Regions from separate parts of the Bradyrhizobium sp. LTSPM299 genome, predicted to be linked through region 2. Evidence: predicted binding sites of a transcription regulator. Region 2 holds the regulator's gene; each other region holds the start of a gene.

Region 1 (3,279 bases), on a different contig from region 2:
CGTTTTGAGCCAGAGGTCGAGCCGGGTCTGCACAGCCTCGCGCGGTGCGCCGCTGAGCCGCTCGTCGGAAATGATCCGCAGCCGCGGATGCAGCGCGTCCTCGGCCGCGACCAGCTTGGCCACCGCGTCGCCGGTCCAGCGGATGGTGCCGTCGGAGGTCAGCACGAACTGGTCGTCCGCGCCGGCGCTCAATTTCTCGGCACGCGCGTCGATCTCTTTCGCCAGAACCTGCTGGGCTGCGGCCTGCAGCGCCTTGGCGTCTGAGCCCGCTTCGGCCGCATCTGGTGCAAAGGTGAAACCGTCGAGGCGGCCAATGGCATGGCCTTCCACGATCACTTCGCCGGTCTTGCCAATTTCCGTATTCAAAACTGAGTTCTCCCGCAGGCGGCGCATCAATACACTGGTCCGCCTGTCAACGAAACGCTCCGTGAGCCGTTCATGCAGCGCATCGGATAATTTATTTTCGAGCTCCCGCGTGGTCCCCTGCCAGTGATCCGGGTCGGACAGCCAGTCCGGCCGGTTGGCGACGAAGGTCCAGGTCCGGATCTGCGCGATCCGGCCCGACAGCGTGTCGATATCACCGTCGGTGCGGTTGGCCTGGTCGATCTGGGCGGCAAACCACGCGCCGGGGATACGCCCCTTTTGCATTAGGAAGCCATAGAGCGTGGTCACGAGTTCGGCATGGGCGGCCGGTGCCAGTTTTCGATAGTCCGGAACCTGGCAGGCCTCCCACAGCCGCTCCACGGCGGCTTTGCCATGCGCCATATCGCGCACATCGCCGTCGCGCGCGACGTGGTCGAGCACGCGCTGGTCCTCCGCAGGCTGCGCCCGCGTCAGCGCCTCATGGCCCGGCGGCAGCGCCAGCGACACCTGCAGCGCCCCGAGCGAGGCGAAATCGAGTTTTGCATTCCGCCATTGCAGCATTTTCACGCTGTCGAAGGTGTGGTTCTGCAGCGCGTTGACCAGCTCCGGCTCGAACGGCGCACAGCGGCCGGTGGTGCCGAAGGTGCCGTTGCGGGTGGCGCGGCCTGCTCTGCCTGCAATTTGCGCAAACTCCGACGGCGTCAGGCGGCGGAACTGATAGCCGTCATATTTGCGGTCGGAGGCGAAGGCGACGTGATCGACGTCGAGATTGAGGCCCATGCCGACAGCGTCGGTGGCGACGAGATAATCGACGTCGCCGTTCTGGAACATCTCGACCTGCGCATTGCGTGTGCGCGGCGAGAGCGAGCCCAGCACCACCGCCGCACCGCCATGCTGGCGGCGGATCAGCTCGGCGATCGCGTAGACTTCGTCCGCAGAGAACGCGACGATCGCGGTCCTGCGCGGTTGCCGCGTGATCTTGCGGTCGCCGGCGAATTCGAGCTGCGACAGGCGCGGCCGCGTGACAACAGAGGCGCCCGGCAGCAGCCGTTCGATGATGGGGCGCATCGTCGCAGCCCCCAGCAGCAGCGTCTCGTCGCGGCCGCGGCGGTTGAGGATGCGGTCGGTGAAGACGTGGCCACGTTCGAGATCGGCGGCGATCTGGATCTCGTCGACCGCGAGGAACGAGACGTCGAGATCGCGCGGCATCGCCTCCACAGTCGAAACCCAGAAACGCGGCGCCTTCGGCTTGATCTTCTCCTCGCCGGTGATCAGCGCGACATTTTCGACGCCGACGCGCGCGACGGCCTTGTTGTAGACCTCGCGCGCGAGCAGCCGCAGCGGCAGGCCGATCAGGCCCGACGAATGCGCCAGCATCCGCTCGATCGCCAGATGCGTCTTGCCGGTGTTGGTCGGCCCAAGCACGGCAGTGACGCCGGCGCCAGGTGCGCGGTCATGTCCGAACGAATGTGAGAAAGCCATATTTTACAGGTGTTTCTTTTATGGGCCGGCGCTTTCAGCCGTCATTGCGAGCGACAGCGAAGCAATCCATCGCGCGGCATACCGGGAGATATGGATTGCTTCGTCGCTTCGCTCCTCGCAATGACGAGAAAACCTTGAGCTGATCGATGGTGGGCATCATCTGCGCCAAATTTGTCCCATTACGCGACGCTCTCTGCGCCGGATTTAAACATCGGAACGAGTCCGGAACGAATCGCGGCCGAATCGGTGACTCCGTTTCAAGTCTGTTCCGTTCGCCGCAACATCTCGCGTGGACTCCAATGCGGCGGCACTAGATCAAGTTTACGAGGGCTCCACAAGCGGCTGATACGGGTGCCATTTTGTTAAATTCCAGATGCGAGCGAGTCGAATCAGAAGCGGGCAAGAGTCAACTGGATTCCGGTGGTCTCGTTGCACGCAAGCGAAGCGCCTCCGAAGTACCCTCTCCCCTTGTGGGAGAGGGTGGATTCGATGCGGAAGCATCGAAGCCGGGTGAGGGGTCTGCCTCCGCGGAGAGAACCCCTCATCCGGCGCTTCGCGCCACCTTCTCCCACAAGGGGAGAAGGGAAGATCCCCTACTGCGTCTTCGCCACACGCGGAGGGGCGGCCGTGGTCACGAACGAGGTCGCTTCCAGCATCGCGGGACCCAGCGGGGTCGGGATCATCATGCGGAACGGCACCAGGATGCGGGTGCCGGCGATCGGCACGAAGGCGATCTCTATGTTGCGCTGGGCGGCGAGGTATTTGATGACCGGGCGATCCGGGATGTAGCCCGCAACAGGCACGAAATAGATCGCGCAGACCAGCGCCGGGCCGTGATAGCCGTGCTCGGCCTTGACGGTCTCGACCCGCTTGAAATCGAGCCTGAGATCGTAGCGCATGCGCCCGTCGAACACGCCGGCGCCGGTGCGGCAGACATCCGGGCTCATCAGGTCGGCATTGCCGGGGGCGCGCAGCATCGAGCCGGTCATCGGGTCGAACACGCCCTTCTTCTGCGCTTCGGTGACCGGGATGCGGTCGGCATCGACCGGCGGTTCCGGCTCGATCGCGAAATCCTTGATGTTGCCGTTGGCCAGCACCATCCGGATGGTTTCTGATTTCTTCGAAGTGGTGGTGGTCGCGGTGTAGGCGGTGGCGGCCAGCGCGCCGTTGACGACGCGCCCCTGCGAGGCCCCCGTGCCGGTGCCGCCGGAAAACGCCTTCAGAAGCCCGGCGGTGCCGCCCTGGGCCGAGGCCGAGAACGTCTCGTCGCCGATTTCGATGGCCCAGGCGCCCTTGCCGACCGGGATACCGGCGAGCGTCGCCTCATACTGGGCGTCGAGCCGCCCCTGGGCGCTCGCATGGTGCGCGCCGAACAGCAAGAAAGCGCCGGCGCAAAGGCCGAGCAGCCGCCCGAGCGGGGCCAAAAAGGCGATT
Region 2 (3,279 bases):
CTTCGACGACTCGGCTGCCAATATCGAAGGCGCGCGGGCGCGCGGCCTTCAGGCCATCCACGTGACATCGACGGATGACGTGGCAAGGGCGCTGACCGCACTTGGAATTTGAAGACTCGGACTTTGAGGAGCTTTGCCCGTGGCCCTGATGCCGGTTGCCGATGCCCTCGCCGCCATCCTCGCGGGCGCCGACCCGCTGCCCGAGGAGATGGTGGCGCTCGATGCCGCCTATCACCGCACGCTGGCGCGCGATATCGCGGCGCGGCGCACCCAGCCGCCGCAGCCGATGTCGGCGATGGACGGCTATGCGGTGCGCGCAGCCGATGCGGCCAACCTGTCGGCCCGGCTCAAGGTGATCGGCGAGGTCGCGGCCGGCCGGCCGTTCGCGCGGACGGTCGGCGCCGGCGAAGCGGTGCGGATTTTTACCGGCGGCGTGATCCCCGACGGCGCCGACGCGATCATCATCCAGGAAGACACCCGCACCGACGGCGACCACATCACCATCACCGAGGCGGCCGCCAAAGGACGACATATCCGCGCGGCCGGCGTGGATTTCCACGAGGGCGATGTGCTGCTGGCAGGCGGCAGTCTGCTGGCCGACCGCGCGCTGTCGCTTGCGGCTGCGATGAACTATCCGGAGCTGCCGGTGTGCCGCCGTCCGAAGGTGGCGGTGCTGGCGACCGGCGATGAACTCGTAATGCCCGGCTCCCGCCCCGGCCCCGGCCAGATCGTCTATTCCAACGGCTATGCGCTGCGGGCGCTGGCCCGCGCCGAGGGTGCCGAGACCGTCGATCTCGGAATCGCGGCCGACACTGTGGCGTCGACGACCGCGGGGATCCGCCGCGCGCGTGACGTCGGGGCCGACATCCTGATCACCACCGGCGGCGCCTCGGTCGGCGACCACGACCTGGTCAAGCAGTCGCTGGAGGCCGAGGGCGTCAATATGGCGTTCTGGCGGATCGCGATGCGGCCGGGCAAACCGATGATGCACGGGCGTCTCGGGGGAATGCGGGTGATCGGCCTGCCCGGCAATCCAGTGTCGTCCTATGTGTGCGCCTTCCTGTTTCTGGTGCCGCTGATTCGCAGCCTGTGCGGCCGCAAGACGGTTCATCATGTCCGCGAGCGCGCCCTGCTCGGCCGCGATCTCGCCGCCAACGACCAGCGCGAGGATTATCTGCGCGCGCGGCTCGAGCAGCGCGACAACGGCACGCTGATCGCAACGCCGGTCACGCAGCAGGACAGTTCGCTGTTGGGAAATCTCGCTGCGGCACGGGCACTTCTGATCCGCCCGCCGTTCGCGCCGGCCGCCGCCAAGGGCGCGGCGTGCGAGATCCTGACCATGCCGGAGTGAGGCCTTCGCGGTAGCCGCGCATCGGGAGTGCCAGTTACGTTCACCTGAAATTAAGTGGTTGCGGAACACATATCGAACATATAGTGTCCGTTCATGATTTGTTTCGAGTACTGGTGTCACCAAATGGGAGTCCGTCTCGGAGTTTCGCGCTCCCGAGGTCCGGCTTTCTTCTGAAGTCTCGGAATCGAACGACGCTACCAACCGGGGGAATGCTCGAGATGCTCACGCGCAAACAGTACGAACTTCTGCGTTTCATCAACGAACGTCTGAAAGAGGCCGGCGTGCCGCCCTCCTTCGACGAGATGAAGGACGCGCTCGACCTGCGCTCGAAATCCGGTATCCACCGCCTCATCACGGCCCTGGAAGAGCGCGGCTTCATCCGCCGCCTGCCCAACCGCGCCCGCGCGATCGAGGTGATCAAGCTTCCCGAGCTCTCCGGCGGCGGCGGCAATGGCCGGCGTGGCTTCACGCCAAGCGTCATCGAGGGCACGCTCGGCAAACGCTCGACCGCGCCGATGACGGCCGAGGAGGACGGCAACCGCCCGGTCGCAGTCCCCGTGATGGGCCGGATCGCGGCCGGTACCCCGATCGAGGCGCTGCAGACCCGCAGCCACACCATCAGCGTCCCGCCCGACATGCTCGGCTCCGGGGAGCACTACGCGCTGGAAGTGCGCGGCGACTCGATGGTCGAAGCCGGCATTCTCGACGGCGACATGGCGTTGATCCAGCGCAACGACACCGCCAACACCGGCGATATCGTGGTGGCGCTGATCGACGAAGAGGAAGCCACCCTGAAGCGCTTCCGCCGCCGCGGCGCCTCGATCGCGCTCGAGCCGGCCAACACCGCCTATGAAGTGCGCATCCTGCCGCCGAACCGGGTGCGGATCCAGGGCAAGCTGATCGGGCTCTATCGCAAGTACTGAGGCAGCAAACGCGCTGTAGCGCGTTTGTGATCGGAGTGCTCCACGGTCAGTCGTACAATCGCCCAGAAACGGGAAGAAGATCGTACGCTATCGTCCACTCTGGTAGAGGCCCTATGCCTCAAGGAGAGGCACGGGTCGCTACCTCGAAATGAGGAGCCATCCGATGTGTGACTATAGTCTGCACGCCGTGGCATCGCGCCCCGCCGTCGTCGGAGAGACGCTGATCACCACGACCTTCCGCGGCACGTCGACCCGCGGCTTTGCTTCGGAGCATGATCCCGCCGTTGCGGTGTGCATGCGTCCGGGCACCGAGCTCGCCTTCGCCGAGAACGTCCGCTACGACGGCCGCTGGCTCTGGACCCGGACGATCGGCTACCGCGTCGGCGTGTTCAACGAGGTCGAGCCCGACGTTCCCGATCGCCATCATGATGCGGTCGAATTCCCCGACGGCAACCGCTTGCTGGTGACCCAGCTCTGCGAAGGCCAGCGCGTCACCGTGCTGCAGCTGCCGGCGGTCGCGTCGACCGTCGAGCGCGAGCCCAAGGTCGTGGAGCGGCGGCCCTCCGTATTCGCGTCGCTGTTTTTGGGTTGAGACCATCATCGCCGCGGGATGAGCCTCCGCGCGGCGGGTGACCAAAGTCATTTCCAGCGACCCCGGACTTAGCGTTCCGGGGCGCATTTGTGGATTTGCGTCCAATGGCGCCTTGGCGCATCATCACGGTCCGACAAGGACACGCGCGGTGGTCGACAAGGTCACTTGGCAAAAGGCTGGACGCGTCACGGAGCCGGGCCGCTACATGTTCCGGTTCGGCTGGCTGACGGTGACGGCCGCCGACCTGAAGGTCTGGGAGCAGTTTCCCCAGGCCGCCTTCACCCTCGTCAAGATACCCGACGCTGATCCCGACGCGGCCGAGTACCACCTCGGTTTGTTCGAGCTGCCGACCGGGCCTTCGTCCTAACCCGACTAATCGTATGGGCAGCAGCCCAACTCGAGCAGCTAATCCT
Region 3 (3,279 bases), 130 kb from region 2:
TCTCAATAAACTGCAAAACATTCAGCGAAATCAAATTGATAGTCCATGTTGCGCGCGGGTGACGGTCGCGTTCAACCCCAGATGGTAGCCTGTCCCGAATTGCAGATTCGAAGCGGGATGAATCCCATGAGAAAGCTTCTTGTTGCAGCCACCCTCGCCGCTCTCAGCGCCTCCTCCGCGTCCGCGGCTGATCTCGCCCCGGCGACAGTGGCCAAGGCACCGGTGCCGCCGGCCGTCGCTCCAGCGATCAACTGGAGCGGGTTCTACGTCGGTGTTCAGGGTGGCGGCGGCTGGGGACCAGCAAAGAAACCTTCCGCGGCGCGCCGAACGATCCGACCTTCGTCGGGACCCAGACCTACGACACTAGCGGCGGCTTCGTCGGCGGCGTGATCGGTACCAATTGGCAGGCCGGTCCCGCGGTGTTTGGCCTCGAGGGTGACTACCACTGGTCCGGCATCAATGGCCGCTCAGCGGTCATCAATGTCGGGCCTCCGAGCTTGCTCGACACCTACTACACGGCGTTGCGCAGTTTCGGCGACATCAAGGGCCGTCTCGGCTATGCCGACGGTCCCGCGCTGTGGTTCGTCAGCGGCGGCGCCGCGGTTGGCGACATCCAGCACCGTTACAGTGCCGGGCTCGTGCCTCCGTCGGTTTCCGCCAGCGAGACACGCTGGGGTTGGACCGTCGGCGCCGGCGTCGAATACATGTTCGCACCGAACTGGTCGGCCAAGGTCGAGTACAACTACCTCGATCTCGGCAAGGGCTCGATCCAATACACATCGGCGACCGCCGACCGCTCGGACTGGAACGACACCTTCCACACCGTCAAGGCGGGCCTCAACTATCACTTCAGCTGGGGCGGCCCGGTTGTCGCGAAGTACTGATTGCGTGGGCTGATCCACCCGCAAAAGGCCGGCCTCGCGCCGGCCATTTTTGTTGCCCAAAAGCACTACCCAGGTGCCTCGAACTGCACGTTTACCGTGCATTGTTGCGCTGCGGTTACACCATTTCCAGTCTTGTCCGTATAGACACGCATCAACGTCAGGCAACACGGCCGACGCTCCCCTCCAAAGGCCCTCCAAAGTCTTGGAGGGAAACCACAAAACGGGACTGGGAATTTTTGAAATGAGGAATGTTCTGCTGGCATCGGCCGGCTTGCTCGTTCTGAGCGCGTTTGCACCCGCCATGGCTGCCGATATGGCGGCCCGGGCTCCCTACGTGAAGGCGCCGCCGCTGGCCGCCGTCTACAACTGGACCGGCTTCTACGTCGGCGGCTTCGGCGGCTATGCCAGCGAAGACTCCGGCACGCCGAAGATGAGCGGCGGCTTCGGCGGCGGCACCGTCGGCTACAACTGGCAGGCCGGCAACATCGTGTACGGTCTTGAGGCCGACGCCGGTGGGGCTGACGTCAGCGCTTCGGTTACGGCGCTGGGCATCACCGCGAAGAGCAAGACCGACGCGCTCGGTACCGTTCGCGGCCGCATCGGCTTCGCTGTCGACCAGGTGCTGTTCTACGGCACCGGCGGCTACGCCTGGATCGACAACAAGATCAGTCTCAGCGCACTCGGCGTGACCGTGTCACAGAGCAACTTCCACTCCGGCTGGACCGTCGGCGCGGGCATCGAGGCGTTCTTCGCCCCGCAGTGGTCGGTCAAGGGCGAGTACCTCTATCGCGACCTCGGCAGCGAGACCTACTTCGGCATTCCCTCCGGCGACCTCAAGCTGCACAGCGTCCAGGTCGGCGTGAACTATCACTTTGGCGGCCCGATCGTTGCCAAGTACTGAGTGAAGGACTGATAGCTCACGATCACATCGTGACGAAAAGGCCGGCCTCGCGCCGGCCTTTTTGCTTTGTGGGAACCCTTGCTGCTGACGGCTGCTGCCAACAGGCAAACTATCCGTTGATGGACCCAACTCGGCACTGGAAATCCCTGGCCGTTCTTCCTACGTTCCAGCCTTCACAGCATCGGCGCAGGGTCCCGGCATCACCGGCGATGCGCGCCCCAAAAAGGCGCACGCGTCACGCGCCCGGAAATTGCCGCTATGGATGAAGTGCTCAAGTCGAAGCGCCCGCAGAACGGCTCCTCATCGCGCGCCATCACGATCCGTGGCGCGCGCGAGCACAATCTGAAAAACGTCGACGTCGAAATTCCGCGCGACAAGCTCGTCGTGTTCACCGGCCTGTCCGGCTCCGGCAAATCCTCGCTCGCCTTCGACACCATCTATGCCGAGGGCCAGCGCCGCTACGTCGAGTCGCTCTCCGCCTATGCGCGCCAATTTTTAGAGATGATGCAGAAGCCCGACGTCGACCAGATTGACGGCCTGTCGCCGGCGATCTCGATCGAGCAGAAGACGACGTCGAAGAACCCGCGCTCCACGGTCGGCACCGTCACCGAGATCTACGATTACATGCGCCTGCTCTGGGCCCGCGTCGGCGTGCCCTATTCGCCGGCCACAGGGCTGCCGATCGAGAGCCAGATCGTCTCGCAGATGGTCGACCGAGTGCTCAATCTGCCCGAGGGCACCCGGCTCTATCTGCTGGCGCCGGTCGTGCGCGGCCGCAAAGGCGAGTACAAGAAGGAGCTCGCCGAATACCTCAAGAAGGGCTTTCAGCGCGTCAAGATCGACGGCACCTTCCACGAACTCGCGGAGGCGCCGACGCTGGACAAGAAATTCCCGCACGACATCGACGTCGTGGTCGACCGCATCGTGGTGCGCCCCGACCTCTCCCAGCGCCTCGCCGAAAGCTTTGAGACCGCGCTGAAGCTCGCCGAAGGCCTGGCCGTGATCGAATATGCCGACGCGCCGGCGGGTGCTGCGGACGAGAAGAAATCCGACAAGAAGACCGCAAAGATCCACGACAAGAGCGGGCCCGAGCGCATCCTGTTCTCGGAAAAATTCGCCTGCCCGGTCTCCGGCTTCACCATCCCCGAGATCGAGCCGCGGCTGTTTTCGTTCAACAACCCCTATGGCGCCTGCCCGGCCTGCGGCGGCCTCGGCGTCGAGCAGCATATCGACGAGGACCTCGTCATCCCCGACAAGGAGCTGACCTTGCGCAAGGGCGCGATCGCGCCCTGGGCGAAATCATCGTCGCCCTATTACATCCAGACCCTGACCGCGCTCGGCAAGCACTACAAGTTCGCGCTCGACACCAAGTGGAAGGATTTGCCGAAGAAGACGCAGGCAGCGCTGCTGCACGGCTCCGGCGAGGACGAGATCAAGTTCTCCTATGAAGACGGAGTCCGCTCCTACGACACCAAAAAACCGTTCGAGGGCGTC

What was found. Region 2 encodes LexA, which represses DNA repair genes until DNA is damaged. Its sites were predicted from a motif close to TGTTCNNNNTGTGTTCNG; they were not measured.
Region 1: the regulator LexA is predicted to act here: its motif matches at 2,058-2,075, upstream of UP10_RS12625 (helicase-related protein).
Region 3: the regulator LexA is predicted to act here: its motif matches at 1,937-1,954, upstream of uvrA (excinuclease ABC subunit UvrA).

Annotation. Positions count from the first base shown of each region.
Region 1 covers NZ_JYMU01000018.1:82,004-85,282, forward strand. The annotation lists gene UP10_RS12625 (helicase-related protein) at 1-1,845, opposite strand, end outside; gene UP10_RS12630 (DUF3108 domain-containing protein) at 2,439-3,279, opposite strand, start outside.
Region 2 covers NZ_JYMU01000031.1:63,505-66,783, reverse strand. The annotation lists gene UP10_RS17830 (HAD family hydrolase) at 1-112, shown strand, start outside; gene UP10_RS17825 (molybdopterin molybdotransferase MoeA) at 140-1,351, shown strand; gene lexA (transcriptional repressor LexA) at 1,570-2,274, shown strand; gene UP10_RS17815 (hypothetical protein) at 2,438-2,866, shown strand; gene UP10_RS17810 (hypothetical protein) at 3,015-3,233, shown strand.
Region 3 covers NZ_JYMU01000031.1:194,771-198,049, reverse strand. The annotation lists partial or broken gene UP10_RS18435 (outer membrane protein) at 127-884, shown strand; gene UP10_RS18430 (outer membrane protein) at 1,126-1,785, shown strand; gene uvrA (excinuclease ABC subunit UvrA) at 2,044-3,279, shown strand, end outside.